4 regions of the Streptomyces sp. NPDC020742 genome follow, and region 1 is predicted to be linked to each of the others. Evidence: riboswitches for the same ligand, from Rfam matches in the RefSeq annotation. Region 1 holds a riboswitch; each other region holds the start of a gene.
What was found. Region 1 has a riboswitch for cobalamin ahead of AB0G84_RS32345 (HoxN/HupN/NixA family nickel/cobalt transporter). Riboswitches for the same ligand answer to the same signal wherever they lie in the genome.
Positions count from the first base shown of each region.

Region 2: linked by a shared signal. The riboswitch ahead of AB0G84_RS03855 (ribonucleoside-diphosphate reductase subunit alpha) and the one ahead of AB0G84_RS32345 (HoxN/HupN/NixA family nickel/cobalt transporter) in region 1 are both predicted to bind cobalamin.
Region 3: linked by a shared signal. The riboswitch ahead of AB0G84_RS32540 (prenyltransferase/squalene oxidase repeat-containing protein) and the one ahead of AB0G84_RS32345 (HoxN/HupN/NixA family nickel/cobalt transporter) in region 1 are both predicted to bind cobalamin.
Region 4: linked by a shared signal. The riboswitch ahead of AB0G84_RS15190 (cobalamin biosynthesis protein) and the one ahead of AB0G84_RS32345 (HoxN/HupN/NixA family nickel/cobalt transporter) in region 1 are both predicted to bind cobalamin.

Region 1 covers NZ_JBFAEA010000031.1:39,808-43,918, reverse strand. The annotation lists gene AB0G84_RS32365 (nucleoside/nucleotide kinase family protein) at 1-153, shown strand, start outside; gene AB0G84_RS32360 (hypothetical protein) at 258-662, opposite strand; gene AB0G84_RS32355 (MarR family winged helix-turn-helix transcriptional regulator) at 857-1,633, shown strand; gene AB0G84_RS32350 (alpha/beta hydrolase) at 1,630-2,478, shown strand; cobalamin riboswitch at 2,540-2,756, shown strand; gene AB0G84_RS32345 (HoxN/HupN/NixA family nickel/cobalt transporter) at 2,787-3,944, shown strand.
Region 2 covers NZ_JBFAEA010000001.1:885,571-889,681, reverse strand. The annotation lists gene mctP (monocarboxylate uptake permease MctP) at 1-1,642, shown strand, start outside; cobalamin riboswitch at 1,916-2,079, shown strand; gene AB0G84_RS03855 (ribonucleoside-diphosphate reductase subunit alpha) at 2,278-4,111, shown strand, end outside.
Region 3 covers NZ_JBFAEA010000032.1:9,904-14,014, forward strand. The annotation lists gene AB0G84_RS32530 (CbiQ family ECF transporter T component) at 1-364, opposite strand, end outside; gene AB0G84_RS32535 (SCO2322 family protein) at 361-1,002, opposite strand; gene AB0G84_RS32540 (prenyltransferase/squalene oxidase repeat-containing protein) at 1,143-2,477, opposite strand; cobalamin riboswitch at 2,685-2,831, opposite strand; gene AB0G84_RS32545 (MBL fold metallo-hydrolase) at 3,082-4,111, opposite strand, start outside.
Region 4 covers NZ_JBFAEA010000007.1:64,074-68,184, reverse strand. The annotation lists gene AB0G84_RS15195 (cobyric acid synthase) at 1-501, opposite strand, end outside; gene AB0G84_RS15190 (cobalamin biosynthesis protein) at 498-1,523, opposite strand; cobalamin riboswitch at 1,650-1,782, opposite strand; gene AB0G84_RS15185 (hypothetical protein) at 1,986-2,423, shown strand; gene AB0G84_RS15180 (caspase family protein) at 2,429-4,111, shown strand, end outside.

The DNA of each region.
Region 1 (4,111 bases):
CATGAGCGCTTCGGACGCCCGCGCCCCGACGCCGAGCACTTCGTCCACACCTCGGATGAGGCCAACGCCCGCGTGGTAGCCGCAACCCGCGACCGCGCCGACCTCGTCATCACCTTCACCCCCACACAGGCCCCACCCCCACAGACCGACTGATCCTTCCCCCTCGCCTGGCCCGCCCTCCCCAGCCGCCTCCGCCTCCCCTCCTCTCGCACCTAGCCGGCCTCACACCGCGCGCACCCCAGCCCTCCCCCCTCCGGTCACGCGCCAACACCCGCCGCCTGACCGCCCCGTCGGCCACCTCCACCCGCGAGCAGACCGACCACCGACAGCGCACCCCATCCCACGGACACCACGGCCGCCTTCACCCTCCGGTCCCGCCCGGGCAACGTGAGGCTCAGCAGCGCGGCATCCCCGAAGTCCGCCGCGATCCGCACGCAGGCGGCGGTGCGCAGCGCGGGGCCCTCCGGCGCCAGTGCGAGTACGAGCCCGCTCACCGCATCCCGCCACGCCAACGGGCGCAGTGAGGTCCGGGTGTCCTGTGCCGTCCGCCCCTCCCCATCGACCAGGCCCGAAGGCCGCGCCAGCAGGTCAGGCACCGCCGTCACCGCCACTCCGTACACCGCCGTGGCCACCCCGACCGCACGCAACAACCCGACCTTCATCCGCGCCACCGCCTTCCCTTTCCCTCACCACCGGGCTTCTCGCCCCTCGCTTCCACACTCTCCCGCCGCACCCACTCAACTTCCTTCCGCATCCACCCCCTTCTCAAACGACATCATCGATGTCATCATGACATCAACAGTGTCAGCATGAGTGCGCACCACAGAGCGGCGCGCACCACAGAAGGGGGATGCGAATGAACATCACCGAAGCCGGTTTCGGCATGAACGGCACGGAAGCCGACCCCGGGGGGATCACCGACCCCCACGCCACCGAACGCAACGAGAACAACGAGAACAACGAGAACAACGAGCGCGGGAACGCCACGGACACCGAGGCCACCGCGAACCGCCTCTCTGCACGGACCGCCAGGCAACGCAAACCGGCCGAAGACCCACCTCATACCGGCGACCTTCTCTACGACGTCATCCGACGCCTCTGGCCACTGCACCGCACGGTCGTCCGCGCGGTGGAGCGGGAACTGAAGGACACCGGCATGACAGCCGGCGAACACGCACTGCTGGACGCCCTGGAAAGCGAAGGCCCGCGCACCGTCCCCCAGTTGGCGCGTTCCATGGGGCTGGACCGACAGCCGGTACAGCGCTGGGTGAACCACGCCAGGGAGCTGGGCCTGGTAGTGACGGCCCCCAACCCGGCACACCGCCGCTCCTCCCTGATCGAGCTCACCGCCCAGGGCTCGGCCGCCATACGCGGGATCCAGACCTTCGAGACCACGGAGCTGCGGCAGCGCCTGGCTGACCTGCCCAGCGAGGACATCCACACCGCACTGCACGTACTCGACCGACTCGGCGAGGAATTCCGGCACCTGGCGAACGGCTCGCACGTTCCACCGGAGGAAACCGACAGTCACGGCAATCGCGATACTTACACCGGTAGCGACAATAGCGACGGCAGTGACATTGCACCCGCCGCTCCCCGGCATCGCACACACAGAGGACGGTCCCAAGAATGACCCGCGCCATCACCGCCTGGTCCGAGATAGACAACGGCCTGGTGCCCATCGACGACGGCGAGTTGTTCTACGAGACGGCCGGCTCGGGTCCCGCGGTCGTGCTGCTGCACGGCGGCATGCTCGACCAGCACATGTGGGACGAGCAGTTCGCCTGGTTGGTGAACTCCGGCCTCCGCGCGATCCGCTACGACTTCCGCGGCCACGGCCTGTCCTCCACGGTGACCGGGGACTACGCCAACCACGACGACCTGTGCACCCTGCTCGACGCACTCGACGTCCCCCGCGCCGTCCTCGTCGGCCTCTCCCATGGCGCGCGGGTCGCACTCGACACCGCCATAGCCCACCCGGAGCGGGTGACCGCCCTCGCGCTCTCCTCCCCCGGCATCAGCGGCCGCCCCTTCACCGACCCCTTCGTCCTGGAACACATCAGGGAACAGGTGGCGGCCATCGGCGCACCGGACGGCGCCGAGCGCTACGTCGAGCACTTTCTACGGATGTGGGTGGACGGACCGCACCGTGAACCGTCCGCCGTGCACCCGGGATTCCGTGAGCGGATGCGTGCCTCGGCCGCGGCCAACGTAGAGGTGCACGCCGATGGAGTGGGCGCGGGTATGCCGCTGGAGGTCGGAGCCGCAGACCGTCTGACCGAAATCCGGGTGCCGACGGTCGTCCTCGACGGCGATCTCGACAGCAGAGACATCTCCGCCAACGCCCATGCCATAGCACTGGCCGTCCCCGGCGCCCGAAGAGTCCGCATACCGGGGGCCGGCCACATGGTCAACCTGGAGAACACCGCGCTCTACGACCAGGAACTGCACGCATTCCTCTCCGCCTTGGAATACTGACCCCTCGACCGGCTGGCCCGGACGCTGACTCACCCCACACCCCACCCCTCCCCTCCGGCGGTTAGAGTGGCCGGGCCGTGGTGTTCGGGAAGACCGGTGGCGGACCTCGTGGTCCCATTCCGGAGCGGCCCTCGCCACTGTGATCGGGGAGTTTCCATCCCTCTCCGTATGCGCACGGCGCGCATACGGCGCCACTGACCGCACCCTGCGGCCGGGAAGGCGGGGACGGACGCGGGCACCCGTAAGCCAGGAGACCGGCCACGGCATCTCACGAGTTGATCCACGAGGTGCTGGAGCGTGACCGCCGGATGGCCCTGTCCACCGATACCCCGAACACCCCTGCCCCCACCAGCTTCCGCTGGCGCCGGCAGGACACCGTCCGTACCGCGGGACTGATGGCCGTCATAGCCGGGCTGCACGTCGTTGCCTTCGGCGTGCTCTTCCTCCTGGTGGTGCCACACCACTACTCCGTCGGAAGCCAGGTCTTCGGCGTCGGACTGGGTGTCACCGCGTACACCCTCGGCATGCGGCACGCCTTCGACGCCGACCACATCGCCGCGATCGACAACACCACCCGCAAGCTGATGGCCGACGGCAAGCGACCGGTGTCGGTGGGCTTCTGGTTCGCGCTCGGCCATTCCAGCGTGGTCGTCGTGATGGCCGCCCTCGTGGCGGGCGGTGCCCACCTCGCGGGCATCCTCCTCAACGACCAATCCCGCACCCACCAGATCCTGGGCACGATCGGCACCACGATCTCGGGCAGCTTCCTCTACCTCATCGCCGCCCTCAACCTCATCGCCCTGACCGGCATCTGGCGCGTCTTCCGCGGGATGCGCGACGGCCAGTACGACGAGGCGGAACTGGAACAGCGCCTCGATTCACGCGGCTTCATGAACCGCTTCCTGGGACGCTTCACCCGCTCCATATCCCGCCCCGGCCAGATGTTCCCGCTCGGCTTCCTCTTCGGGCTCGGCTTCGACACCGCGACCGAAGTGACCCTCATGGTCATGGCGGGCAGCGGGGCGGCGGCCGGTCTCCCCTGGTACGCCATCCTGTGTCTGCCGCTGCTCTTCGCCGCCGGAATGAGCCTGTTCGACACCCTCGACGGCACCTTTATGAATTTCGCCTATCAGTGGGCGTTCTCCAACCCGGTGCGCAAGGTCTACTACAACCTCACCATCACCGGCCTGTCGATCGCCGTCGCGTTCTTCATCGGCACGATCGAGCTGGTGACCGTGCTGCACGACAAGCTCTCCCTCAACGACCCGCTGACCGACTGGGTCTCGGGCCTCAACCTCGACAATGCCGGCTTCATCATCGTCGGCCTGTTCCTGGTGGTGTGGGCCGCGGCACTGGCGTACTGGCGACTCGCCGGCGTCGAAAGGCGCTGGGAGCAGCGCGCCCGACACACCCCCACGGCAACCACCCCACCGACACCCCCCACCTCCCGCACCCCGGACTCCTGACCGCCCGCTGAAAACACCCAAGGCCCAGGCCTCCCGACCAACCCCGGGCAGCCTGGGCCTTCGCCATCCCCGAACCAATCAAACCCCAAAACACACAAACCCCAACGCCGCGATGCACCGGACTGGTCTTCTCACCGGACAGCGGGGCGGCCCAGTTGGCGATCATG
Region 2 (4,111 bases), on a different contig from region 1:
CTCCGCCCCCCAGGGCGTCAACGGCGTGGCGCTCGCCGTCTTCGTCTTCTTCTTCCTGGCCGTGACGGTCATGGGCTTCCTCGCCGCCCGGTGGCGCAGGGCGGAGCAGTCCGAGAGCCTCGACGAGTGGGGCCTGGGCGGGCGCAGCTTCGGCACCTGGATCACCTGGTTCCTGTTGGGCGGTGACCTCTACACCGCGTACACCTTCGTAGCCGTTCCGGCGGCGATCTACGCGGCGGGCGCGGCCGGCTTCTTCGCCGTGCCGTACACGATCCTGGTGTACCCGCTGATCTTCACCTTCCTGCCCCGGCTGTGGTCGGTCTCGCACAAGCACGGCTACGTCACCACCTCCGACTTCGTCCGGGGCCGCTTCGGCTCCAAGGGCCTGTCGCTGGCCGTGGCGCTGACCGGCATCCTGGCGACCATGCCGTACATCGCGCTCCAACTGGTCGGCATTCAGGCCGTCCTGGACGTGATGGGCATCGGCGGCGGCGAGCACACCAACTGGTTCGTCAAGGACCTCCCGCTGCTGATCGCCTTCGCGGTGCTGGCCGCCTACACCTACTCCTCCGGGCTGCGCGCCCCGGCGCTGATCGCCTTCGTCAAGGACGGCCTGATCTACCTGGTCATCGCCGTGGCGATCATCTACATCCCGATCAAACTGGGCGGCTTCGAGGGGATCTTCGACGCGGCGGGCAAGGCGTTCACCCAGCCCGGCCCGGTGCCCGGCAAGCCGCGCGGCGAGCTGACCAGCGGCCCCAACGCCCAGTGGGCCTACGCCACTCTGGCGCTCGGCTCGGCGCTGGCGCTCTTCATGTACCCCCACTCGATCACCGCCACACTGTCCTCCCGCAGCCGCAATGTGATCCGCCGCAACACCACCATCCTCCCGCTCTACTCGCTGATGCTGGGCTTCCTGGCACTGCTCGGCTTCATGGCCGTCAAGGCCGGCACGGACATCCAGGGCAACCCCCAGCTGGCCATCCCGCAGCTGTTCGAGGACATGTTCCCCAGCTGGTTCGCCGGTGTGGCCTTCGCGGCGATCGGGATCGGCGCCCTGGTGCCCGCGGCCATCATGTCCATCGCCGCCGCCAACCTCTTCACCCGGAACGTCTACAAGGACTTCCTCAAGCGCGACGCCACGCCCGAGCAGGAGCACAAGGTCGCCAAGCTCGTCTCCCTGCTGGTGAAGGTCGGCGCCCTGGTCTTCGTCCTCACCATGGACAAGACCGTCGCCATCAACTTCCAGCTGCTGGGCGGCATCTGGATCCTGCAGACCATGCCGGCGCTGGTCGGCGGACTGTTCACCCGCTGGTTCCACCGCTGGGCCCTGCTGACCGGCTGGGCGGTGGGCATGCTCTACGGCACCCTCGCCGCGTACGGCGTCGCCAGCCCGACCCAGGCCCACTTCGGCGGCTCCAGCAAGGAGATCCCCGGCATCGGTGAGATCGGCTACATCGGCCTCACCGCCTTCGTCCTGAACGTGGTGGTCACGGTGGTGCTCACGGTCGCCCTGCGGGCCGTCAAGGCCCCCGACGGGGTCGACGAGACCAGCCCCGGCGACTACACCGCGGACGCCGGCGACACGGGCGTCGCGACCGACCTGCCGCCGGCCACCGCCGGAGCACCCGCCGGGCACTGATCCGCCGGCACCGCACCACGGGCCGTCGCGTCCCCCTGGGGGCGCGGCGGCCCTTCGCCGTTCCGGAACCGCCGGGGCGCACGGGGGTGGGTGACGGCGCGTCGGGCGCGTCCGCCCTTCCGGGGTGGCCGCGGCAGGCGTGGCGGCGACTGGCCGGAAGGGGCCGCTGTCCTGGGACAGAGCACCTTTCCCGGGCCGTCCGACGCCCCTGGTCATTCGCACACCCGTCGGAGTGGTATGGGGTGACGACACAAGATGTGGGGGTGCATGCGGGTGGCAGCACAAGATGTATGCTCGTCCTCGCTGTCGCCGCAGGGGAATCCGGTGTGAATCCGGGACTGTCCCGCAACGGTGTTGGAGCGCGCTCGGTGGCCCGATCACGGCCCTTCCGCGCGTGCCGTGAAGTCCGAAGACCTGCCGACGGTACGTCCGCACCGCCATCGGTACGGACGTCGATACGTCCGGGCCCCGAGGGTTGGGCCGATGGACGCCGCGCGGTGCCCGCGCGCCCCACAACGTCACGGGGTGCCGCATGCCCGCGCGCGCCCGTCGCCCCGCTCTCCCGGCCCCCGCCGAGTGAGGGAGAGCACCACGTGACCATCGCGCCAACGGAGCCCGCGTCAGACGCCGAGGTCGTGCCGACTGCGGTGACCACGCCTGCCGCCCCCGCCGACGGCGCGCCGGGCGAGGACGGGCCGGGCGTCGCCCTGCTGCGCACGCTGACCGCGCTGACCGAGGACCTCACCGCGACCGACCCCGGCAAGGTGGCCGCCGCCGCCCTGCGCGGCCGGCACCCGGGCTCCGACGAGGCCGAGCTGCGGTCGCTGGCCACCGAAGCCGCGGCCGGCCTGATCGGTGACGAGCCCCAGTACTCCAAGCTCGCCGCCCGGCTGCTCACCCGCGCCATCGCGGAGGAGGCCGCCGGGCAGGGGGCGGTCTCCTTCTCCGCCTCCGTCGAGGTCGGCCACCGCGAGGGCCTGATCGCCGACGGGACCGCGGAGTTCGTACGGGCGCACGCCGAGCACCTGGACGCGCTGGTCGACGCCGCCCTCACGGACGGCGCGGACGACCGCTTCGGCTACTTCGGGCTGCGCACGCTGCACTCGCGCTACCTGCTCCGGCACCCCACCACCCGTCAGGTCATCGAGACCCCCCAGCACTTCCTGCTGCGGGTGGCCTGCGGTCTGGCCGAGGACCACAGCGAGCGCGCCCTGGCCGACGTCGCCGAGCTCTACCGGCTCACCAGCTCGCTGTCGTACCTGCCCTCCTCCCCCACGCTGTTCAACTCCGGCACCCGCCACCCGCAGATGTCGTCCTGCTACCTGCTGGACTCCCCGCTGGACGAGCTGGACTCGATCTACGACCGGTACCACCAGGTGGCGCGGCTGTCCAAGCACGCCGGCGGCATCGGCCTGTCCTACTCCCGCATCCGCGCCCGCGGTTCACTGATCCGGGGCACCAACGGACACTCCAACGGCATCGTGCCGTTCCTGCGCACGCTGGACGCCTCGGTCGCCGCGGTCAACCAGGGCGGCCGGCGCAAGGGCGCGGCCTGCGTCTACCTGGAGACCTGGCACGCGGACATCGAGGAGTTCCTGGAGCTGCGGGACAACACCGGTGAGGAGGCCCGCCGCACCCACAACCTCAACATCGCGCACTGGATCCCGGACGAGTTCATGCGCCGGGTGGAGGCGGACGGCGACTGGTCGCTGTTCTCCCCCGCCGACGCCCCCGAGCTGGTGGACCTGTGGGGCGAGGAGTTCGACGCCGCGTACCGCAGGGCCGAGGCCGAGGGCCGGGCGGTCAAGCAGGTGCCGGCGCGGGTGCTCTACTCCCGGATGATGCGGACCCTGGCGCAGACCGGCAACGGCTGGATGACGTTCAAGGACGCCGCCAACCGGACCGCGAACCAGACCGCCGAGCCCGGCAAGGTCGTGCACTCCTCCAACCTCTGCACGGAGATCCTGGAGGTGACCAACGACGGGGAGACCGCGGTCTGCAACCTGGGGTCGGTCAACCTCGCCGCGCACCTGGGCGACGAGACCGCCGGCTGGCAGGAGGCGATGGACTGGGAGCGGCTGGACGCCACCGTCCGCACCGCCGTCACCTTCCTCGACCGCGTGGTGGACATCAACTTCTACCCGACCGAGCAGGCCGGGGCCTCCAACTCCCGCTGGCGCCCGGTGGGTCTGGGCCTGATGGGCCTGCAGGACGTGTTCTTCCGGCTGCGGCTGCCCTTCGACTCGCCCGAGGCGAAGGAGCTGTCGACCCGGATCTCCGAGCGGATCATGCTCGCCGCGTACGAGGCGTCCGCGGACCTCGCCGAGCGGCACGGCCCGCACCCCGCGTGGTCCGCGACCCGCACCGCCCGTGGGGTGCTGCACCCCGACCACTACCCGGACGCCGAGCCCCGCTGGGCGGACCGCTGGGCGGCGCTGCGGGCCCGGATCGCCGAAACCGGCATGCGCA
Region 3 (4,111 bases), on a different contig from region 1:
CGAACGCACCGTAGGAGCGGGCCCAGGGAGCGTCCGTCCGGCGGGCCGCAACGACATAGCCGGCCACGCCCAGCAGCAGCCCCAGCAGTAGGGGGTTGGTGGTGCGGGAGGCCGCGGTGGCCAGGCCGAGCGCCCACAGCCACCACGCACCGGCGTGCAGCGCGGTGGTCCGGGTCGCCCGAGGAGCCCGGGGCGGCTGCGGGGACCGGGTTGCCCGCGAGGCTTGTGTTGCCGCTGTTGCCGCTGTTGCCCGCGGTGTCCGGGGCGTTCCCGGGACTCGGGGGCCGTACGGGGCCCGGGCCGCTCGGGGCGTGTGCGGAACCTCGGTCGACCGCGGGGCCCGGGGGGTCCGCGGGGCGCTCATCCGCGCCGGCGGCGGGCCTGCCACACGGCCGCCGCGCCCAGTACGGCCACGACCGCGGCACCGCCCAGCAGCCCGGCGGACGGCCCACCGTCGTCACCGGCCGAGGAGTCGGCACGGGCTGACCCGCCCGGACGCCCCGCCGCCCGCGAGGCACCGGAACCCTCCGCACCGCCGGAATCCTTCACCTGCTCCGCGCACCCCGACTTCGGGTAGCCGGCGATGGCACACAGCAGCGCGTTGGAGTCGTAGCGCAGCGGCCGGGCCACCGCGGCCAGCGCGTCGCCCGCCGAGGCGTCCTCGGACACCTGGGCGCACTCCGTGCGCACCTCCGGCGGCCGTTCGCTGCCGGCCGCGTCCCGCGCGGTGCCGAAGTCGATCACGATGCCGATCCGCTTGCGCCCCTCCTTGGCGGGGGCGGCTCGGCAGATGTCCGCGAAGTCGGCCGCCGCGCGCGGCTTGCCGGCCGCCGCCGAGTCGGCGCTCACGGTGAAGCGGAAGCCCGCGACGGCGCCGTCGTCCGGGCGGACGGTGGCCGGCCCCTGGGTGGCGTACTTCCAGGAGCCGCCCGCGGCACCGTCCCAGAAGGCCCAGTAGCGGTACTCCTGCGCCTGGGCCGGTCCGGCGGTCGCCAGGCTCATCACCGCACCGGCCACCAGCAGCGCCCCGGACAGCCGACAGCGCCGCGGTGCGGACCGCACACGCGCCGCGGCCGCCGGGTGCGGGAGCCGGGGCCGGGAACGGAGCAGGGGAAGGCGAAGGGAAACGAGCAACCGCCGCATCAGAGCGCGTTCTTCTTCCGGCGGCCGCTCAGCAGGAAGCCGATGCCGGCACCGAAGGCGAGCCCGACGCCGATGACCCACCAGAGCTTGAAGCCGCCCTCGGAGCCCTTGGCGTCCTTGGAGTCCTGGGCACCCTTGCCGGGGGCCACCGCGGCCGGCTTGGGGCCGGTGGCGTTGAGCGCGGCCACCAGGTCGGTGCCGCCGAAGGACCGGGGGTCGGCGCCGGTGGCGTGTGCGGCGAGCACCAGCTGGGCGTAGGCGGCCGGACCGTTCTCCTTGGCCCAGGCCGAGGCGTTCTTCTTCAGCCAGGCGAGCGGCCGCTGCGCGGCGGCGCGGTGCCCTCCGGCCGCCAGTGCCACCACGGTGTCCGCGGTGTTGCCGACGTCCGGCTGCTTCTCCTGGCCGGGCATCGCGGAGGGCAGGTGCTGCCCGTTCTTGTCGAGCTGCGCGACGAGGTAGGCGGCGCCGCCCTCCGCGGCCCGCGCCGCGGGGCCGGCCACGCCCTCCTTGCTGCCCCGGGAGTCCTCGCCTTCCTTGCAGCTCAGCGGCTTGACGGGGCGGTCGGAACCGCCGCCGGCCGGGGCGACGACGAAGCCCTTGCGCAGGGCGCCGGTGGTGGCGGCCGCCGTGGCGTCCGCGTTCGGGGCCTTGCCCTTGAGCTGGAAGGTGAAAGCGCCGCGCTCGCCCTCCTTCGCGTCGCAGCCCAGCCGGAAGGTGAGCAGCCCGTCGTAGGGGGTCTTCCCGCCCTTCTTCGACGTGCTCGACTCCGGCCGCTCACCGGCCGCGACGAACGCGCCGATGACCACGGCGGTGGAGTTGGCGTCGCTGGGGGAGCCGGGCATCGAGCTCCAGCCGCCGTCGTCGTTCTGTACCGACTTCAGCCAGTTCAGTGCCTTGTGTACGGCCTCGCTGTGTCCACCGAGCGCGGCCAGCGCCTGTATCGCGGCGGCCGTCTGGTTGGTGTCCCGCATCGTCTTGGCGTTGCACGCCGTGCCCGGCTCGGCGCGGAAGGCGGTGAACGCCCCGTCCGCGCACTGCTGGCCGGCCAGCCACTCGACGGCCGGGGCCGCCGGCTTGACGCCCACCGTGTCCTGCGCGAGCAGCGCCAGCGACTGCCGCCAGACGCCGTCGTACTGGGGGTCCTTGGTGCCGTACAGCCCCTCGGGCAGCTTCTTGGGGGCCGCCGGTGCCGCCGGTGCCGCGGGCGCACCGGCCCCGGCCGCGGAGGCGGCGGGAGCGGTGGCCGCACCCAGCACGGTCGCGGCCACCACCGCCATGGCGGCGCGGCGCGCCAGGAAGGCGACGCGGTGCGTCGAAGGGACCTGGGGAGCCATGGGCGCCAAGGGAGCCATGGAAGACGTGCGGGCCATCGGTCGGTGCCTCTCGGGTCTGGGCGGGTCGCGCCGGCGGTACGCAGCCGCACTCGGCCGACCGGCGCACTCCGATCGGTGATCGGGCGCGGCGGCACCGGGCTCGGCTCCGTATACCTCGACGGTGCCGCGCACCGGGAGCGTCCGTGCGGACGGCGGTTCCGGTGGCGCGAGCCTTGGTCGTTGCCCCTCGGGTGCTCCGGCTCGTACGGCCGGCGCGCGGTGCGCGGACGGCCGTCCTCACGGTTGCGGGTCAGCGCCGGATTTCCACCGGCTTCCCCCGATCGGGCACGGATGAAGTTGTCCCGCACACCTTAACCGGCACCCGGACGGCCCTCGCCCGCCTGTACGGGACGGGGATGGCGGGCTGTGACGGAGGCGACAGGGGGCCGTCCCTCGGTCCATCGGCGGGGCACTGGCGGGGCACTGGCGGGGCACTGGCGGGGTCGGGCGGGGTCGGGCGGCGGTGACGGTGGCGGGGGCCGGGCCACCTCGTGCTGCCGGTGCCGGTGCCGGTGCCGGTGCCGGTGCCGGTGTCGGCGCCTGTGTGCCGGCGCCCGCGCGGGGCTCACACCGCCTGGTACGTCGCCGGGTCGGAGCCCGGCACCCGCTCCACCTGTCCCAGCTTCACCAGGCGCCGCAGATGCGCCTCGGCCTCCGATACCGCGATGGTGCGGGAGCCGTACGGGATCTGTTCCCACGGGCGGTTCCACTCCATGGCGACGGCGAGCTGCCAGGGGGTGCGGGGCTCGCAGAGCAGTGCCCGCAGTCCGGAGAGCCGCTCTTCGTGGTGGGCGAGGAGCTCGCGCACCCGCCCCTGGGCATCGGTGAACGCATGTTGGTGGGCCGGCAGTACCTCGGCGGGGGCGAGCCGTCCGATGCGTTCGAGGGAGTCGAGGTAGTCGCCCAGCGGGTCGGTGCCGTCCCCCAAGCTCTCACCTCCGTTCGAGCAGGGGGGACCCCCATGGTCGTCCGGGGCCTCGTACAGGCCGATGTGCGGGGTGATACCGGGCAGCAGATGGTCGCCGGAGAACAGCCGGCCGAAACCGTGCGGCGCCCGCCCCGACGGCCCGCCACTCGAACTCCCCGACGTCCCGCTACCCGAACTCCCCGACGTCCCGCCCGGGTTTCCTGTCCGCTCGCCCGCATTCGCGGGCGCCGCCCCCGAATTCGCCGGCGTCCCACCCCGGTTGGCTGTCCGCCCGACCGGGTTCCCCGCCCGTCCGGGGTGCTCCTCCTCCAGGTGGAGGCAGACATGCCCCGGTGTGTGCCCCGGCGTCCAGATGGCGCGTACCCGCCGCCCCGGCAGGTCCAGCAGCGCTCCCGGCTCGATCCCGCGGTCCGGGAGCGCGGCCCGCCGGCCGGGCGGTTTCCTGCCGCTCCCCTGGGCGCGCGCCGTGCGCAGCGGCGCCAGATGGTCGTCCGGCGCGCCCGCCGCCGCAAGCTTGGCGAGCAGATAGTCCCGCCACCGGCCCGGCTCCGCCTCCCGGGTGCGGCGCACCACCGCGGTATCCGCGGCGTGCATCGCGATCCAGGCCCCGGACGTCTCCCGCACCTTCGCGGAGAGGCCGTGGTGGTCGGGGTGGTGATGGGTGATC
Region 4 (4,111 bases), on a different contig from region 1:
GGCGGCGCGGGCCAGGCCCATGTTCACGATGTCGGTACGGCGCAGATTGATCTCGGCGGGGCTGCCGGCGCCCTCACAGATCACCGCGTCATGCGTCCGCCGCAGCTCGGTCAGGCAGTCGGTGACGGTGCCCAGCAGCCGCTCCTGCCGCCCCGCGTGGTAGCCGCGGGCGCTCAGTTCGCCCACCGGCTTCCCCAGCAGCACCACCTGGCTGCTGCGGTCGCCGCCGGGCTTGAGCAGTACGGGGTTCATCAGCGCGGTCGGCTCCACCCGGGCCGCCGCGGCCTGCATCGCCTGCGCCCGGCCGATCTCCGCACCCTCGCGGGTGACAAAGGAGTTCAGCGACATGTTCTGCGCCTTGAACGGCGCCACCCGGACGCCCTGCCGGGCCAGCCAGCGGCAGATGCCCGCCGTCACCACGCTCTTACCGGCGTCGGACGTCGTACCGGCCACCAGCAGGCCGCCGCCGAGCCCGCCGGCTCTCCTCAACCGTCCGCTCACCGGGCCGTCTTCCTCAAGCTCAGGGTCATGCTCAGGGTCCTCCCCGTCCTGCGGCCGCGGTGCCCGCCGGGTGCGGTCGCGCCGCGCAGCGCGCCCGCCGCCAGCCGTCCGGCCACCGTCACCGCCAGGGCCAGCGCGCCGACCCGGCGGGAGAGCCGGACCGCCCGTTCGATGTCGTCCGCCGTGGCCGGGCGCCCCCCGCCGTTGAGCACCGGCCGGTGCTCGATGCGTCCGCCGTACGCCAGGGTGCCACCCAGCCGTACGCCGAGCGCGCCCGCGAACGACGCTTCCACCGGGCCCGCGTTGGGGCTCGGGTGGGATCCGCCGTCCGCCTTCCAGGCCCGCAGCGCACCGCGCCGGTCGGGCCCGGCCAGGACGGCCAGGGCGGCGGTCAGTCGCGAGCCGGGCCAGCCGGCGAGGTCGTCGAGGCGGGCCGAGGCCCAGCCGAAGCGGCGGTAGCGCGGCGAGGTGTGACCCACCATCGCGTCCAGGGTGTTCACCGCCCGGAACGCCACCAGGCCCGGGACGCCGCCGAGGGCGCCCCACACCAGGGCGCCGACCACCGCGTCCGAGGTGTTCTCGGCCACCGACTCCACCACCGCACGCGCCATCTGCGGCCCGTCCAGCGCCTGCGGATCACGCCCGCACAGGTGCGGCAGCCGCTCCCGGGCCACCTCCAGGTCGCCCGCGGTGAGCGCACCCCCGACGGCCCGGGCCTCCCGGCCGAGCGAGGTACCGCCCAGCACCGCCCACACCGTGGCCGCGGTCAGCGCGAGGTGAGCGCCGCGGCGGCGGTGCACCGCACGCTCCAGCAGCGCGGCCGCGGCGGCCGCACCGCCCGCGCAGAGCGCGGTGTGCACCGTCCCGTAGCCCCGGTGGTCGCGCCACAGCAGCCGTTCGACGCGGGCCGCGGCCCGGCCGAAGGCAGCCACCGGATGGCCGCGCCGGGGGTCTGCCGCGATCAGGTCGCCGAGGTAGCCGAGGGCCGCGCCGCACGCATATCCCGCGTGTTCGCCGCGCATCGGTCAGGCCGCCGTCAGGCCTCGGAGGGGCCCCGCAACGGGGGGCCGGGGGGCTCTGGAACGGCGGCCGGGCATGGTGGTGTCCTCACTCAGGGTCCGCGCCCTGGCTCGACGTGACGGCGACCAGAGTCTCCTGGCTCCCGGATCGGCGTGGCCCCCGGCCTTCCAGCCCGTACGGGTACGGGCCGTGGCCCTCGTCGGAGGGACGCTCCCCGGTGACAGTGGCGGGACCGCGCCGGATTCGCACCGGACTTCCTCTGCTGTCGCCGATTGGCCCGGGCAGTCCACCACGCCCCGCGAATGCCCGTCAACTCACCCTTGACCTGCGATGCTGCCCCGCGTCCGGCGCTGTGGCGCACGCCACAGGGTGGCTGCGGCGTCACGGACGGTTGCCTGCGCCCCTGATCCCGCGTCACTATCTGGTGCACGGTGGCGAAGGGGCCGCCGGAAGGGGGCTGGGGGATGCCGGAGCGCGCCGGGCACCAGGAGATCCGTATCCGGGTCACGGGCACGAACAATCCGCAGCAGGACATCGACGACCTCCGGGCCTGGCTGGAGCGCGAACCGTGGCTGACCCGCCAGGAGCACTCCTGGCACCAGCGGCCCCGGCCCGCGGACGCGGCCGACGGTGCCGACGGAGCGCGGCGCACCCGACCGGCCGACATGGCCGTCGGGGTGGACGATCTGGTCCTGGTGCTCGTCGGGGCCGTCGCCACCGAGGTCACCAAGGGGCTGAGCATCGCACTGCGGGAGTGGCTGCGGCGCCGCAGGGAGGAGCGCGCCGAGGGCGAGGAGCCCGCCGTCGTGGCCGGCACCGGCGGCGCGGTGCACGAGGTCGGCTCCGGGCACCCCGATCCCGGCAGCCCGGCGCAGGGGAGCGGCAGCACCGGCGAGGTCTGAGCCGGATGTCCGAATACGACGCGCGGGGGAAGATCAACCGGGCGCTGCTGATCGGTGTCCACGACTACGCGACGCTGGACGCCCTGCCCGCGGTGGAGGACAACCCCGCCGAGCTGAAGCGGGCCCTGACCGGCACCGACCTGTTCACCGCGGATGAGGTCGGCATCTGCCGGCCCACCGAGCCGTGGGAGCTCAGCCGGGCCCTGAAGACCGCCGCCGACGAGGCGCGCGGCCTGCTGTTCGTGCACTTCTCCGGTCACGGCCGGGTCGGCAGCGACGGCGGCAACCTCCAACTGATGGTCGGCGCCTCGGTGTCCGGCCGGAGCCACACCACCGTCTCCTGGCAGGACGCCGTGCTGTCCTGCCTCGACAGCGCCCGCGCCGAACGCATCGTGATCGTCCTGGAGTGCTGCTACGCGGGCAACGCCGGCGGCGCCTTCCACTCCCACAGCCGCCCCATGTCCCTGCTGATGGCCGCCCAGCCCAACCGCCGGATCTTCAGCGGGGAGGAGCCGGCCGGCGGCACCCTCTTCACCCGCGCCCTGGTGCAGATCCTCGAATGCGGCATCCCCGGGCGGCGCTTCGTCACCTTCGAGGACCTCGTACGGGAGCTGCGGGGCCGCCTCGCCGACGAGCGGACGCCGATGGGTGACGTGTGGGAGCCGCGCTCGGCGAAGCAGAACACCGTCGATGACGTCATCCTGTCCTTCGCCACCCCCGAGGTACGGCTGCCCACCCCGCCGCGGGTCCGGTTACGCCGCTGGTTCAACCAGCACCTCCGGCCGTGGCGGAGGCCCCTGCTCGCCGTGCTCACCGTCCTGGTGCTCGCCGCCTCCGGGCTGACCGCGCTGAAGCTGCTGCGGCCGCTGCCGGCCTGCCCGCCCGCCCTCGAACTACGGCTGCTGACCGCCCCGGAGTCCGAACCCACCCTGCGCCGGGCGGCGTTCGCGTACGAGATGTCCGATGCCAACACCCGGCCGCTGGAGGGCGAGGGCGATCTGCCGGACGGCTGCCGGCGCGCCCAGATCACCGTCTACTCCGCCGCCAAGGACCAGGTCGACCAGGGCTTCGCGGCGGCCGCCCGCTGGCAGGGCGAGGCCCGGGGCTCCGGCCAGGGCGGGCCGGGGGCCAAGGGCACCGACCCGCTCAACCGGCCGGGGCCCCAGCCCGACCTCTGGATCCCGGAGTCCACCGCCGACTACGATGAGGCCCGCCGCGGGATGCCGCCCACCCCCGCACCGGCGGCGCTGCACAACACCGGCCCGGTCGCCTACAGCCCACTGGTCGTCGGCATCCCGGCCCACCAGCAGCTGGACGACGCCGATCCGGTCGACGCCTCCTGGCAGGACCTGCTCACCGGCACCGACAGCGGGCACCGCGACCTCAAGCTGCTGCGCCCCAGCCCGGTGCTGTCCGGCACCGGACTGCTGCACACCATCGGCCTCTACCTCGCCGGCGACGGCTCGCCCATCGGCCCCTCGGGCGCCCCCGACCGGACCCTCGCCGAGGGTGCCGAGCGGCGGCTGTCCGCCCCGGGCAGCCAGTACGCCGACAGCACCGAGCTGCTGTGCTCGCTGCGCCCGCCCCCGGACGGGGGCCGTCCCGGCACCGGCCGGGGAGCCCGCTCCGCGCCGCTGGTCTCCGAGAAGTCGCTGGCCGACTTCAACCTCGGCCACACCGTCGGCAGT